DNA from 3 places in the Streptomyces sp. NPDC046557 genome. Region 3 is predicted to be linked to each of the others. Evidence: predicted binding sites of a transcription regulator. Region 3 holds the regulator's gene; each other region holds the start of a gene.
The links. Region 3 encodes HrcA, which represses chaperone genes, less so after heat shock. Its sites were predicted from a motif close to TTNGCACTCNGNNNNNCNGAGTGCNAA; they were not measured.
Positions count from the first base shown of each region.

Region 1: a site for HrcA is predicted at 2,962-2,988, ahead of groES (co-chaperone GroES). Genes of this name have one in related genera too.
Region 2: a site for HrcA is predicted at 2,404-2,430, ahead of ABZ934_RS16580 (FmdB family zinc ribbon protein). Genes of this name have one in related genera too.

Region 1 is NZ_JBEYZH010000005.1:135,676-140,765, forward strand. It holds gene ABZ934_RS13845 (ester cyclase) at 1-649, shown strand, start outside; gene groL (chaperonin GroEL) at 743-2,371, opposite strand; gene groES (co-chaperone GroES) at 2,510-2,818, opposite strand; gene ABZ934_RS13860 (FtsW/RodA/SpoVE family cell cycle protein) at 3,122-4,525, shown strand; gene ABZ934_RS13865 (VOC family protein) at 4,593-4,976, opposite strand.
Region 2 is NZ_JBEYZH010000007.1:122,859-127,948, reverse strand. It holds gene ABZ934_RS16590 (potassium/proton antiporter) at 1-572, shown strand, start outside; gene ABZ934_RS16585 (MFS transporter) at 983-2,332, shown strand; gene ABZ934_RS16580 (FmdB family zinc ribbon protein) at 2,441-2,755, shown strand; gene ABZ934_RS16575 (S-methyl-5'-thioadenosine phosphorylase) at 2,831-3,664, shown strand; gene ABZ934_RS16570 (hypothetical protein) at 3,814-4,335, shown strand; gene mscL (large conductance mechanosensitive channel protein MscL) at 4,459-5,004, shown strand; gene ABZ934_RS16560 (hypothetical protein) at 5,015-5,090, opposite strand, start outside.
Region 3 is NZ_JBEYZH010000003.1:237,189-242,278, forward strand. It holds gene ABZ934_RS09905 (16S rRNA (uracil(1498)-N(3))-methyltransferase) at 1-280, opposite strand, end outside; gene ABZ934_RS09910 (nitronate monooxygenase) at 277-1,368, opposite strand; gene dnaJ (molecular chaperone DnaJ) at 1,559-2,698, opposite strand; gene hrcA (heat-inducible transcriptional repressor HrcA) at 2,699-3,715, opposite strand; gene ABZ934_RS09925 (MBL fold metallo-hydrolase) at 3,882-4,607, shown strand; gene ABZ934_RS09930 (DUF3097 domain-containing protein) at 4,636-5,090, shown strand, end outside.

The sequences.
Region 1 (5,090 bases), on a different contig from region 3:
TCTCGTCGAATTCCCGTCGTACGAGGAGGCGATGAGGAACTCTCAGCTTCCGGAGACGGACCGGATGTTCCAGGAGATGGTGGCCCTCTGCGAGGGCATGCCGAGGTTCATGAACCTGGACGTCGTCCGCGACGAGTACCTCAACAAGCTGCTCGTGAACCGGATCTTCGAGGAGCTGGCGGAGAAGGGCAACTTCGACGTCATGGAGGAATGCGTCGCGGCCGACTACATGGAACACGACATGATGCAGCAGCCGGGCACCGGCGACGGACGCGAGGGGCTGCGCCGGAGCATGACCATGTGGCGCGACGCCTTCGACTTCACCTTCGACCTGCACCGCCAGATCGCCGAAGGCGACTGCGTCACCACCCTGTGGAACTGGACCGGCCGGCAGAAGGGCGACTTCATGGGAATGGCCCCGACGGGCAAGGAGGTCGGCATGTCGGGCTGCACCACCTTCCGGATCGAGAACGGCCAGATCGCGGAGGGCTGGTGGTACTACGACGCCCCGGGCCTGATGAGGCAGATGGGCATGGGCATGGGCATGGACATGGGCGCAGGCACGGGAACGGGCACGGGCACGGGCACGGGCACGGCGTCCGACATGGGCACGGCCTCCGGCGGCGCGGCCCAGGACATGGGCATGTGACGGCCCGCCCCACGGCACGGGAAAGCCCCGGTCACCACCGCTTCGCAGCGGCGGGACCGGGGCTTTCCTCAGCTCAGCCCGGCTCTGACGAGGTCAGTGGCTGTGGCCGTGACCGTGACCGTGACCGGCGTCGGCCTCTTCCTCGGCCGGCTTCTCGACGACCAGGGTCTCGGTCGTGAGCAGCAGGGAGGCGATGGAAGCGGCGTTCTCCAGCGCGGAGCGGGTGACCTTGACCGGGTCGATGACGCCGGCCTTGACCAGGTCGCCGTACTCGCCGGTCGCGGCGTTGAAGCCCTGGCCCTTGTCGAGCTCGGCGACCTTCGCCGTGATGACGTAGCCCTCCAGGCCCGCGTTCTCGGCGATCCAGCGCAGCGGCTCGACGGCCGCGCGGCGGACGACGGAGACACCGGTGGCCTCGTCGCCGGTGAGGCCGAGGTTGCCCTCCAGCACCTTCACGGCGTGGACGAGCGCGGAGCCACCGCCGGAGACGATGCCCTCCTCGACCGCGGCACGGGTCGCCGAGATGGCGTCCTCGAGGCGGTGCTTCTTCTCCTTGAGCTCCACCTCGGTGGCGGCGCCGACCTTGATGACGCAGACGCCACCGGCGAGCTTCGCCAGGCGCTCCTGCAGCTTCTCGCGGTCCCAGTCGGAGTCCGTGGACTCGATCTCGGCCTTGATCTGGTTGACGCGGCCGAGGACCTCCTCGGAGCTGCCACCACCGTCGACGATGGTGGTGTCGTCCTTGGTGATGGTCACGCGGCGCGCGGAACCCAGGACGTCGAGACCGGCCTGGTCGAGCTTGAGGCCGACCTCCTCGGCGATGACGGTGGCACCGGTGAGGGTGGCCATGTCCTGGAGCATCGCCTTGCGGCGGTCACCGAAGCCGGGGGCCTTGACGGCGACGGCGTTGAAGGTGCCGCGGATCTTGTTGACGACCAGGGTCGACAGGGCCTCGCCCTCGACGTCCTCGGCGATGATCAGCAGCGGCTTGGAGGCGCCGGCCTGGATGACCTTCTCCAGCAGCGGCAGCATGTCCTGGATGGAGGAGATCTTGCCCTGGTTGATCAGGATGTACGGGTCGTCGAGGACGGCCTCCATACGCTCCTGGTCGGAGACCATGTACGGCGAGAGGTAGCCCTTGTCGAAGGCCATGCCCTCGGTGAACTCCAGCTCCAGGCCGAAGGTGTTGGACTCCTCGACGGTGATGACACCGTCCTTGCCGACCTTGTCCATCGCCTCGGCGATGAGCTCGCCGACCTGCTGGTCCTGCGCGGAGAGCGCGGCCACGGCGGCGATGTCGGACTTGTCCTCGATCGGACGGGCGGTCGCGAGGAGCTCCTGCGACACGGCCTTGACGGCGGCGTCGATGCCCTTCTTGAGGGCGGCCGGGGAGGCGCCGGCGGCGACGTTGCGCAGACCCTCGCGGACCAGCGCCTGGGCCAGCACGGTGGCGGTGGTGGTGCCGTCACCCGCGATGTCGTTGGTCTTGGTCGCCACCTCCTTGACGAGCTGGGCGCCCAGGTTCTCGTACGGGTCGTCCAGCTCGACCTCGCGAGCGATGGTGACACCGTCGTTGGTGATGGTGGGGGCGCCGAACTTCTTGTCGATGACGACGTTGCGGCCCTTGGGGCCGATCGTCACCTTCACCGTGTCGGCAAGCTTGTTCACACCGCGCTCGAGGGCGCGACGGGCGTCCTCATCGAACTTCAGAATCTTCGGCATGGGAGCGGTTCAGTCCTCTCGTTGCGATCCTCGGCCGCTCACCGCGACCGCCACCGCCTAGAACGAACTACGCCCCTCGCCCCCCGGCATCAGCAGGGTGACCAGGGGCGCAGCTCAAAGCAAAACTGGAGAAGTGACTTACTTCTCGACGATCGCGAGCACGTCGCGGGCCGAGAGGACGAGGTATTCCTCGCCGCTGTACTTCACTTCGGTGCCGCCGTACTTGCTGTACAGCACGATGTCGCCGACGCTGACGTCCAGCGGGAGACGCTGGCCGTCCTCGAAGCGACCCGGACCGACCGCAAGGACGACGCCCTCCTGGGGCTTCTCCTTCGCGGTGTCCGGGATGACCAGGCCGGAGGCCGTGGTCTGTTCGGCGTCGAGCGGCTGGACCACAATGCGGTCCTCAAGCGGCTTGATGGCAACCTTGGAGCTGGCGGTCGTCACGATCCGACCTCCCCCTTCGGAGATCCGGGGTTAACTGTCTGAGGTGGCGACCAGGTCGATCCGTCGTCGCGGGTGCCGGACCTGCCTGTCGCTGTGTTGGCACTCACCAGGGGCGAGTGCCAGGTGCGAGACTATTCCGGCGATTAGCACTCGGTCAAGCGGAGTGCCAACACGCCACCCGACAGATTGCGGATCACCCCCTTCCGGAAGGCCCCGCCGGGCCCCCAGGAACCATCACCGGGGGTTCCTCGTCGTAGTGGATATGAAGATAAAACGCCCTAATACCGACGGCGAAGGCACCCCGTGCGGGGACTGAGGCCGCTGACGGTCACCGGCGCACGCCGGCGGACCGAGGCATTGCTGCTGGTTCTCGTCATCTGCATCGCCGTTTTCGGCCACGCCCAGGCCGGTCTGGCGATGAACGGCGTGCTGCCGCCGCAGCTCACCGGCTTCACGATCAGCCTGTCGCTGCTCGCGCTGGTGGGGCACCTGGGCATCCGCCGGTTCGCGCCGTACGCGGACCCGCTGATCTTCCCCCTCGCCATGCTGCTGACCGGGCTCGGGCTTGTCCTCATCCACCGCCTCGACCAGGGGTACATCGAGCGCTACGGATCGGACGCCAACGCGCCCGGCCAGTTGATGTGGACCGTGGTCGGGGTCGCCGCCTGTCTGCTCGTGGTGGCGCTGCTGCGCGACCACAGACTGCTGCAGCGGTTCATCTACATCACGATGGCCGTCGCACTGGTGCTGCTCATCGCCCCGGCCTTCTTCGGCGCGGACACCTACGGCGCGAAGCGCTGGATCATCCTGTTCGGGTTCTCGCTCCAGCCCGGCGAGTTCGTGAAGATCATGATCGCGATCTTCTTCGCGGGCTACCTGGTCGTCCACCGGGACTCGCTGGCCCTGACGGGCCGCAAGTTCCTCGGCTTGCGACTGCCGCCGATGCGCCAGCTCGGGCCGATCGTCACCGTCTGGATCCTGTCGCTTCTGGTGCTGGTCTTCGAACGCGACCTGGGGACGTCGCTCATCTTCTTCGGCGTGTTCGTGGTGATGCTGTACGTGGCCACGGAACGCACCAGTTGGATCGTCTGCGGCCTCGTCATGGCGGCGGGCGGCGCGTTCGTGGTGGGCTCGACGGAGCCGCACGTGAAGGCGCGCGTGGCCGCCTGGCTCAATCCGCTGTCCTACTACTGGAAGGACCGGCCGCCGGGCGTCACCTCCGACCAGTCCGCGCAGGCGCTGTTCAGCTTCGGCACGGGCGGGATCACCGGTACCGGACTCGGCATGGGCCACCCGGAGCTGATCAAGTTCGCGGGGCGCAGCGACTTCATCCTGACGACCGTGGGCGAGGAACTCGGCCTGGCGGGCGTGATGGCCGTTCTGCTGCTCTACGCGCTCCTCGTCCAGCGGGGGCTGCGGATGGCGCTGGCCGCGCGGGACCCGTTCGGCAAGCTCCTGGCGGTGGGCCTCGCGGCGGCGCTGGCGCTCCAGGTGTTCGTGGTCGCCGGCGGCGTGACGGGCCTGATCCCCCTGACGGGCAAGGCCCTGCCCTTCCTGGCCAAGGGCGGCTCGTCCCTCCTCGCGAACTGGATCATGATCGCCCTGCTGCTCCGCATCAGCGACAGCGCGGAACGCCAACGCGAGGCGGACGCCCGGGGCCCGGTGGAAACCACCATCACACCGCTGGTGGGACCGGCGGGGCGTTGAGGCGGGGGCGGGCGGGTGCCGGGGGCTGCGGGGGCGGGGTCCGACCCCCGTCCTTGGCTGATATCGCCTAGGCGGCTGTCAGGGCGCGCTCAGCGGCGCTGCGTTCCACGCAGAACTCGTTGCCTTCGGGGTCGGCCAGAGTCACCCAGCCGGTGCCGTCGGGCTTGCGGTGGTCGTCCACCAGCGTCGCGCCCAGCGCGAGGACGCGCTCCACCTCTTCGTCGCGCGACCGGTCCTGCGGCTGTAGGTCCAGGTGCACCCGGTTCTTCACCGTCTTGGCATCGGCCACCGTCACGAAGAGCAGGTGCGCACCGGACGCCACGACCGTTGCCTCGGGGTCACCGGGAAAGTCATCGGGGGCCGGCGAGCCGTCCAGCACGGCGGCCCAGAACTGCGCCAGACGGTAGGCGTCGGAGCAATCGATGGTGATGTGTCGGATCAAGGAAGTCATTGGCGCACTATCGACCGGCCCGACGACCGATGTCCACCGACTTTGCGTGCGGGTTCATGACCGGCCACGGAGGGGGTCAGACGCCGAGACGAGAGGAGCACGCAGCGATCCCCC
Region 2 (5,090 bases), on a different contig from region 3:
CGCGGCCCCTGGAGGTCTTCGTCAGCCTGCTGCCGTTCCGCATCCCCTGGCAGGAGCAGGCCCTGATGTCGTGGGCGGGCCTGCGCGGCGCGGTGCCCATCATCTTGGCCACGATCCCGATGGTGACCGGGATCGAGGGCAGCGACCGGGTCTTCAACATCGTCTTCGTGCTCGTCGTCGTCTACACGCTGGTCCAGGGGCCGACCCTGCCGTGGCTGGCGCGCAAGCTCGAACTCGGCGACACCGACGAGGCCGCGGCGGACCTGGGCATCGAGTCCGCTCCGTTGGAGAAGCTGCGCGGGCACCTGCTGTCGTTCGCCATACCGTCGGCCTCGCGGATGCACGGGGTGGAGGTCGGCGAGCTGCGGCTGCCGGCCGGGGCGTCGGTGACGTTGGTGGTCCGGGACGCGAAGAGCTTCGTACCGGCGCCCTCCACGGTGCTGCGCCGGGGGGACGAGCTGCTGGTGGTGGCCACGGACCAGGTGCGGGACGCGGCGGAGGCACGGCTGCGGGCGGTCGCTCGCGGCGGCAAGCTCGCCGGATGGCTGGGGACGGGCCCCGACGGGGCGTGAACGGCGGCCGGAAGGGGCCGGGACCGACTGGAACGGAGCGTTAGAGCGACGTTCTAAATCTGTGATTTCGCGGTTTGGTGAGGGATTCTGCCCTGCTTTGGGGGTACATGGAATGCGAACTTCCAGTTAATCGCAGGTAAAGACATGCCTTGTCGCCGGAATCACAGGGCGTCGAAGGCGGTCTGCCTGTACGATTAAGGCACACCACATCGAACCAACTCTGCCTGACGCAGAGCTGGCGCGACCGCAAAGCGGCCGTGGCTCCCTCCCGCAGTGGGCGCCCAGGTATCACTCGGTTCTGCGCAAGAGGACAGCTCTCGGGGCTCCCACATGTACGGGTGCGACTCGCCCACAAGGCGATGCACCGTCCGCAGACGGGGAGTTCTACCAGGCAGCGGAAAGGCAAGGCCGTGACATCCGCGGTCACGACCGACACGTCCGCCCGCCCCGGCTACGGGCAGCTCCTGCGCACGCCCGGCGCCCTCGGCTTCCTGCTCCCGGGATTCGCCGCCCGCCTGCCCTTCGGAATGCTGACCATCAGCATCCTGCTGCTCGTCCAGCACACCACCGGCTCCTACGCCAACGCCGGCATCGTCGCCGCCGTCACCGGCATCTCCATGGCGCTGTGCGCCCCCGTGATGGGCAACCTCACCGACAAGCACGGCCAGAGCGCCGTCCTGCTGCCGGTCGTCCTCGTCCACGCCACCGCCGTGAGCGCCCTGGCCGCGCTCGCCCTGCTCGGCGCGCCCGTCCTGGCCCTCGCGGCCGCCGCGATCCCCGCCGGCGCCTCGGTGCCGCAGGTCGGCCCGATGGTCCGGGCGCGCTGGGCCGCCACGCTCGGTGGGAACGCCGCCCAGGCCGAGGGCTCGCGGGGAAGCTCGCCGCTGCTGGCGACCGCCGCCGCGTTCGAGTCCGTCACCGACGAGTTCACCTTCGTCGTCGGCCCGGTCCTCGCGACCGCGCTGTGCACCGGCCTGCACCCCTCGGCCGGCCTCATCACCGAGGCCGCCCTGTCGCTGATCGGCGGCCTGCTGTTCGCCGCCCAGCGCGCCGGCCAGCCCAAGGCGCACGCGCAGACCGCCACCGGCACCAAGCGCGCCGCGGCCCTGTCCTTCCCCGGTCTGCGCGTCCTGATCGTCGCCTTCCTCGGGATCGGCGCCGTCTTCGGCGGCATGCAGGTCTCGATGGCCGCCTTCTCCAACGAGATGGGCAACCCGGGTGCGAACGGCCTGCTGTACGGAGTCTTCGCGGCGGGCAACATGATCGCCGGCATCGTCTGCGGCGCCGTCGCCTGGAAGATCGGTCCACGCCGCCGGCTGCTGCTCGGCTACATCGGGCTGACCGCCACCGCGTCGCTGCTGTGGACCGCCGACTCGATGGTCCTGCTGGCCGGGCTCGGACTGCTCGTCGGCCTGTGCATCGCCCCGGCCCTGATCACCGGCTACACGATGATCGAGTCGCTGATCCCGGCGAACGCCCGCACCGAGGCGTTCACCTGGCTGACCGGCGCGGTCGCCTTCGGGCAGGCCATCGCCGTGATCGCGGCCGGCCGTCTGACGGACGCGCATGGGTCCGCGTACGGGTTCCTCGTGCCGGCCGCCGCCACGGCGCTGGCGCTGGTCACGCTGCTCTCGCTGCGGGCCAAGCTCGCGCCGAAGGCGGCGAGCCGGATCGTCGGCTCGTCGGGCGCCCAGGAGAACCGGGAGGCCCGCGAGAGCCACGAGAACCGGGTGCAGCAGCGGGACCTCAGCACCGTCTGAGGGTGGTATCGGTCACCGCGCGGCCGAGATCGGTGGACTGTTCCGCCGGAATACGTCACCATGGACCGTCGTTAGCACTCATTGAGTGAGAGTGCCAGGAGGAAATTCGTGCCGACCTACCAGTACCAGTGCACCGAGTGCGGTGAGGGCCTTGAGGCCGTGCAGAAGTTCACCGATGACGCACTGACCGTGTGCCCGAACTGCGACGGACGCCTGAAGAAGGTGTTCTCCGCGGTCGGCATCGTCTTCAAGGGCTCCGGTTTCTACCGGAACGACAGCCGTGGTGCGTCGTCGAGCAGCACGCCGGCAACGAAGCCCGCCGCGTCGTCCACCGCCGCCCCGGCCGCTGCCCCGGCCTCCTCGTCGTCGTCGACTTCGAGCGCGAGCACGAGCACGAGCAGCAGTTCCAGCTCGGCCGCCTGACGCCGTCCGCTTTCCGTAGGCCCCGCCGCCCTCCTGGGCGGCGGGGCCTTACGCGTGCCCGGCTAATGTGACCGTATGGCGAACGCAGAGATCGGTGTCATCGGCGGCTCGGGCTTCTACTCCTTCCTGGAGGACGTCTCCGAAATCCAGGTGGAGACCCCTTACGGGCCCCCGAGCGACTCCCTATACCTGGGCGAGCTGGCCGGCCGGTCAGTGGCGTTCCTGCCGCGGCACGAACGCAGCCACACGGTGCCGCCACACAAGATCAACTACCGGGCCAACCTGTGGGCTCTCCGCTCGGTCGGCGTGCGTCAAGTGCTCGGTCCCTGCGCGGTGGGGGGCCTGCGGGCCGAGTACGGTCCGGGCACGCTGCTGGTGCCGGACCAGCTGGTGGACCGTACGAAGTCCCGCGTGCAGACCTTCTTCGACGGGGAGCCGCTGCCCGACGGGTCGGTGCCCAACGTCGTGCACACGACGTTCGCCGACCCGTACTGCCCGGTGGGCCGGGCGGCGGCGATGGGCGCGGCACGCGGCAGGGGTTGGGAGCCGGTGGACGGCGGCACGATGGTCGTGGTGGAGGGCCCCCGGTTCTCGACGCGCGCCGAGTCGCTCTTCCACGCGGCCATGGGCTGGTCGGTGGTCGGTATGACGGGGCACCCGGAGGCCGTCCTCGCGCGGGAGCTCGGGCTCTGCTACACCTCGATGGCCCTGGTCACGGACCTGGACGCGGGCGCCGAGACGGGCGAGGGCGTCTCCCACACGGAGGTGCTGAAGGTGTTCGGCGAGAACGTCGGGCGGCTGCGGGAGGTCCTGTTCGACGCGGTCGCGGCCCTTCCGGGGACGGAGTCCCGGGACTGCCTGTGCACGCACGCGCACGACGGCTGGGACCTGGGCATCGAGCTGCCGTAGCGAGGCGCCCTCACCCCTGGGGGTGAGGGGGTTTTCCACAACCTGGGGACCGTCCACAGGCACGAGCGGGATACGCCGCCGGGGCGGATCGTGAGGGGTGTCCGGACGCCGGGTCCGGACACCGAACTCACAGCCAGGCGGTGTTCAGCATGTCCGGGTACCTCTCCGCGGCCCCTTCGTCCCTGTCTTCCCCTTCCACGTCCGCGCCCGCGCGGCCCGTGCCGCCCTTCCCGCCGCTGCGGGTGGGGCGGGGCGGGGACCGCCTCAGGCGCGCCCTGCGTCGCCGTCGGCGGGCCGGGGCGGCCGGGCTGGCCGTGGTGGCGGCCGCGCTGGCGGTGGGCGGAACGGAGGCGCGGGCCTCGCGGGGCGCCGGGCCGCCGGAGGCGAAACCGCCGCCGGCGGTGGTGCGGATGGTGTCGGCGCCCGTGCGCATCGCCGACGGGGCCACTGTGCGGCTGCTGCGGCCGGGTGACCGCGTGGATGTGGTGGCGGCGGAGCGGGCGGGGCCGCCCCGGGTGGTGGCGGTCGGGGCTCGGGTCGCCGGGGTGCCGGAGCCGGAGAAGGCGTCGGGCGACGGCGGGGCCCTGGTGGTCCTGTCCGTGCCCCGGGAGACCGCGCGGACCCTCGTGGGCGCGGGCAGTGTGGCGCGGCTGGCGGTGACGTTGTGCTGAATCGGACAAGCGTGCGGTCGGGCCGCCACGGGGCGGGCATCGATTGGACACGCGGGGGCCCGACTGCCGTAGTTTTCGGAACCGTCGGCTCCGTGTTCCGTAGATGCGAGATGAGGCTCAGTCGTGAGCAAGAAGAACGAGAGCGTCCTGGCGGGCTTCAAAGCCTTCCTGATGCGCGGCAACGTGGTCGACCTGGCGGTGGCCGTGGTCATCGGCGCCGCGTTCACCAACATCGTGAACTCCGTGGTGAAGGGGATCATCAGTCCGGTGGTCGGCGCGGTCGGCACGCAGAGCCTGGAGGGCTACTCGTCCTGCCTGAAGGCACCGTGTGGCGTCGACGCGAAGGGGGAGCCGACCGGCGTCAACATCATGTGGGGTTCGGTGCTGAACGCCACGCTGACCTTCCTGATCACCGCGGCGGTGGTCTACTTCCTGATGGTGCTGCCGATGGCCAAGTACCTGGCCCGGATGGAGGACCGGCGCAAGGCGCGGGAAGGCGTGCAGGAAACCATGGAGATCACCGAGCTGGAGGTCCTCAAGGAGATCCGCGACAACCTGGTCGCCCAGCGCACCGGCTCCGGTCCGGCCGGTGGCCACGGCCGGCAAGTCCAGGCGCAGGGGCACGGCCAGGCGCCGGGCTACGGCCAGGGGCACGACGGCTCGATCTGAGCCCGCGCGGTCAGACGTGGTGCGGGGGCTTCTCGTCGAGGAAACGGGCCAGGTCGGCGGCGCTCCCGCCGGCGGGGGCCCGCTCG
Region 3 (5,090 bases):
CCAGTTCTCCCCGGTCGCCCTTGGGGAGCGCCTGTACGACGGTGATCCGTACGGCGGGCTCCGGCTCCTCGAAAACCCCGGACACGGCGACGACCAGCCGGTCCTTGCCCTCCGCCGACTTCACGACGCCCTCGGCCCAGCGGCCCCTGCCGTCCGCGAGGACCACCGTCTCGCCCGGGTTCAGCCGCTTGACGGACACCGCGTGGCGTCCCTCGGGGCCGTCCAGGGTGAACTCGGGCCCCGCGGGGACCTCCTCGACCACGAACACCGGGGCCGTCATGACGCTCTCCTCATCTGCGTGACCTGCAACGCGCGCTGTGCCTCGACGAGTTCCGCCGCCAGCACCTCCACCAGTTCCCCTGCCGGCAGGGCCCGCGCCAGCCGGTGCCCCTGTCCCGCCCACAGCGCCATGCCCTGCGGGTCCCCGGCGGCGGCCGCCGCCTTGCGCAGCCCCGCGGTCAGGTGGTGGACCTGGGGGTAGGCGGCCGGGGCGTACGGGCCGTGCTCGCGCATGAAGCGGTTGACCAGGCCCCGGGCGGGCCTGCCGGAGAAGGCCCGGGTGAGTTCCGTGTGCGGGAACAAGGGGTTCGTGAGCGCCCTCTTGTGCTGGGGGTCGGCGCCCGATTCGGTGCAGGGCAGGAAGGCCGTGCCGAGCTGGGCGGCCGAGGCGCCGGCGGCGAGCAGCGCCGCGATCTGCGCCCCGCGCATCACCCCGCCCGCCGCGATGATCGGGAGGGCCACCGCCTCCCGTACCGCCGTGACGAGCACGAGCAGGCCGACGCCCGCCGTGCCGTCGGTCTCGGGGTCGTCGCGGTGGGTGCCCTGGTGGCCGCCCGCTTCGACGCCCTGGACGCAGACCGCGTCGGCGCCCGCGGCCTGGGCGGTACGGGCCTCCTCGACGGCGGTCACGGTGACGACGGTGTACGTGCCGACCTCGCGGAGCCTGGTCAGGACGGCGGCCGGGGGGCATCCGAAGGTGAAGGACACCACCGGGACGGGGTCTTCCAGGAGGATGGCGAGTTTGGCGTCGTAGCCGTCGTCGCAGGTGCCGACGATGTCGTCAGGCGCGAGGGACACCTCGTACCAGGTCGCCTCCCCGGCGAGTTGGCCGCGGTACGTCTCGACGGCCGCCGGGTCGACGTAGCCGGTCTGCGGCATCAACAGGTTGACGCCGAAGGGCCGCCGGGTGAGCGCGCGGAGCTGCTTGATCTCCTGGTACATCCCGTCGGCGGTCTTGTAGCCGCCGGCCAGGAAACCGAGTCCGCCCGCCTCGCACACAGCGGCGGCGAGCGGCGGGCAGGAGGCGCCGCCCGCCATGGGGGCCTGCACGATCGGGTACGGGGAGAGACCGTTCGGCGCGGTGGACATGCCCTGCATCGTGCCACGTCCCGCGCACCGGGCCGAATCACGGCATTCGCCTGGCATAGTCCGCTTCCCGGCGCGGGTCCGACGCCGCCGCGAGCCCCGGGCGGGCCTACGGCCGGCCCACGTCCACGAACGCCGCGAGCCCGGTCCGGGGCAGTCCCCGGGCCGGGCTCACAGCGGTGCGGCGGGCCGGTCAGCGGCCGTTGAACGCGTCCTTCAGGCGGCTGAACAGACCCTGCTGGCCCGGCGCGAACTGGCCCGTCGGCCGCTCCTCGCCGCGCAGCTTCGCCAGCTGGCGCAGGAGGTCCTCCTGCTGGGCGTCCAGCTTGCCGGGGGTGGTGACCTCGACGTGGACGATCAGGTCGCCCCGGCCGCCACCGCGCAGGTGCGTGACGCCGCGGCCGTGCAGCGGGATCGCCTGGCCGGATCCGGTGCCGGGCCGGATGTCGATCTCCTCCAGGCCGTCCAGCGTCTCCAGCGGGCACTTGGTGCCCAGGGCCGCCGCCGTCATGGGGATGGTGACCGTGCAGTGCAGGTCGTCCCCGCGTCGCTGGAAGGTCGGGTGCGCCAGTTCGTGGATCTCCACGTACAGGTCGCCGGCGGGGCCGCCGCCGGGGCCGACCTCGCCCTCGCCCGCCAGTTGGATCCGGGTGCCGTTCTCGACCCCGGCCGGGATCTTGACGGTGAGGCTGCGGCGGGAGCGGACGCGGCCGTCGCCCGCGCACTCGGGGCACGGGGTCGGGACGACGGTGCCGAAGCCCTGGCACTGCGGGCAGGGCCGCGAGGTCATGACCTGGCCCAGGAACGACCGGGTGACCTGCGACACCTCGCCGCGACCGCGACACATGTCACACGTCTGCGCGGAGGTGCCGGGGGCGGCGCCCTCACCAGAGCAGGTGGTGCAGACGACGGCCGTGTCGACCTGGATGTCCTTGGTCGTCCCGAAGGCCGCCTCGTCCAGCTCCAAGTCGAGGCGGATCATGGCGTCCTGGCCGCGGCGGGTGCGCGAGCGCGGTCCGCGCTGCGACGCCTGACCGAAGAAGGCGTCCATGATGTCGGAGAAGTTGCCGAAGCCGCCCGCCCCGAAACCGCCCGCGCCGCCGCCACCGCCCGAGGAGGACAGCGGGTCGCCGCCGAGGTCGTAGACCTGCTTCTTCTGCGGGTCCGAGAGGACCTCGTAGGCCGCGTTGATCTCCTTGAAGCGCTCCTGCGTCTTCGGGTCCGGATTCACGTCCGGGTGGAGTTCGCGCGCGAGCCGACGGAATGCCTTCTTGATCTCGTCCTGCGATGCGTCGCGGCGCACGCCGAGAACGGCGTAGTAGTCCGTGGCCACTTACGACTCCGCCAGGATCTGTCCGACGTAACGTGCCACTGCGCGTACCGCTCCCATCGTTCCGGGGTAGTCCATGCGGGTCGGTCCGACCACGCCGAGTTTGGCGACTGCTTCGCCGCCCGAACCGTAACCGACCGAGACGACCGACGTGGAGTTCAGTCCCTCGTAGGCGTTCTCATGCCCGATCTTCACGGCCATCCCCGACTCACTGGCCTCGCCCAGCAGCTTGAGGAGCACGACCTGCTCCTCCAGCGCTTCCAGCACCGGCCTGATCGTCAGGGGGAAATCATGTCCGAACCTCGTGAGGTTGGCGGTACCGCCGATCATCAGCCGTTCCTCCGCCTCCTCCACCAGCGTTTCCCGCAGGGTCGCGAGGACGGCCGTGACCGTCGCCCGGTCCTCGGCCTCGAAGGACTCGGGAAGGTCCTGCACGAGCGGCGGCACGTCGGTGAAACGACGACCGACGACCCGGCTGTTGAGGCGCGCCCGCAGGTCGGCGAGCGAGGTCTCCGAGAAGGGGGTCTGGCAGTCGACGAGCCGCTGTTCGACCCGTCCGGTGTCCGTGATCAGCACGAGCATCAGCCGCGCGGGCGCCAGGGACAGCAGCTCCACGTGCCGGACGGTGGAACGGGTCAGGCTCGGGTACTGGACGACGGCGACCTGCCGGGTGAGCTGCGCGAGCAACCGCACCGTGCGCCCCACGACGTCGTCGAGGTCGACGGCGCCGTCGAGGAAGTTCTGGATGGCCCGGCGCTCGGGCGTCGACAGCGGCTTGACTCCCGCCAGCTTGTCCACGAAGAGCCGGTAGCCCTTGTCGGTGGGGATGCGCCCGGCGCTGGTGTGGGGCTGGGCGATGTACCCCTCCTCCTCCAGCAGGGCCATGTCGTTGCGGACCGTCGCCGGGGAGACGCCGAGCCGGTGGCGCTCGGTGAGCGCCTTCGATCCGACCGGCTCCTCCGTCCCCACGTAGTCCTGGACGATGGCGCGCAATACTTCGAGCCTGCGTTCGCTGAGCACTCGTGCACACCTCCAGTGCGGTGGGTCGTCGCTGCGGTCGTTTCCGGCCGGCCCGGGGCGGGCCGCGTTGGCACTCTGCGCATCCGAGTGCCAGAGATCCCCCGGTCAGTGTACGGCCGGGTAGTACGCCGGAGGCAAGGGCGGCCCGCCAGGGTAGCGTCCCCGCATGGACGTGCGTTGGGAAGAGGCGGGCTGGGAACGGCTGACCGGGCGGGCCGGGAGACGCCGACTGCCGGTGTGGGACTGCACGGTGGGGCTGGTGGTGGGGGACGAGTCGGTCCTCCTGATCGACCCCGGCTCCTGTGTCCGCGAGGGCGCGGGCATCCGGGCGGAGGCGGAGCGACTGACCGGTCGCCACGTGACCCATATCGCATTCACACACGGACATTTCGATCATGTACTGGGAGGCTCCGCCTTCTCGGGGGCCGAGTTCTACGGTGCGGTCGGGCTGGACGCGCACCTCGCGCTGGACCGGAACGCCCTGCGGGAGGACGCGGTCCGACAGGGACTGGCGGAGGCGGAGGCCGAGGAGGCGGCGGACCTGATGCCGCTGCCGGGGCACCTGGTGTCGGGCGAGTGGACTCTGGAGCTGGGCGGGGTGCAGGTGCTGCTGGCGAACGTCGGGCCGGGGCACACGCGGCACGATCTGGCCGTCTTCGTACCGGGCCCGCGGGAGGTCGTCTTCTGCGGGGACCTGGTGGAGGAGTCGGGCGAACCCCAGGCGGGCCCGGACGCGGTCCCGGCGCGATGGCCGGCCGCGCTGGACCGGCTGCTCGCGCTCGGCGGGGACGACGCGCTGTACGTGCCGGGTCACGGAGCGGTGGTCGACGCGGGCTTCGTGCGTGCGCAACGCGCCACACTCGCTGGGCGGTTCGGCGTGTCGGGCGCGTGAGCGCGGGCTCTCTCGTACCGTCGGCCGGATGCGTGAGTACTCCCCCGATCTGACCCCGCAGTGGAAGCGCGCCAAGGCCGTGCCGGAGGTTCCGGCCGACCCCGGGCTGGTGGTCGAGGTGGCGGCCACCGACTTCTGCGGCGCGGTGGTGGCCTGCGAGGCGGGCACAGTGATCCTGGAGGACCGCTTCGGCAAGCGCCGTGCCTTCCCGCTGGAGCCCCGCGGGTTCCTCCTGGACGGCGCGGTGGTCACCCTGACCCGCCCGGCCCGCACGGCGGCGGCGACACCCGCCCATACGGCGTCGGGCTCGGTGGCGGTCCCCGGGGCGCGGGCGCGGGTGGCGCGGGCGGGGCGGATCTACGTCGAGGGCCGCCACGACGCGGAGCTGGTGGAGCGGGTCTGGGGCGACGACCTGCGGATCGAGGGCGTGGTCGTGGAGTACCTGGAGGGGATCGACGACCTCCCCGCGATCGTGGCGGACTT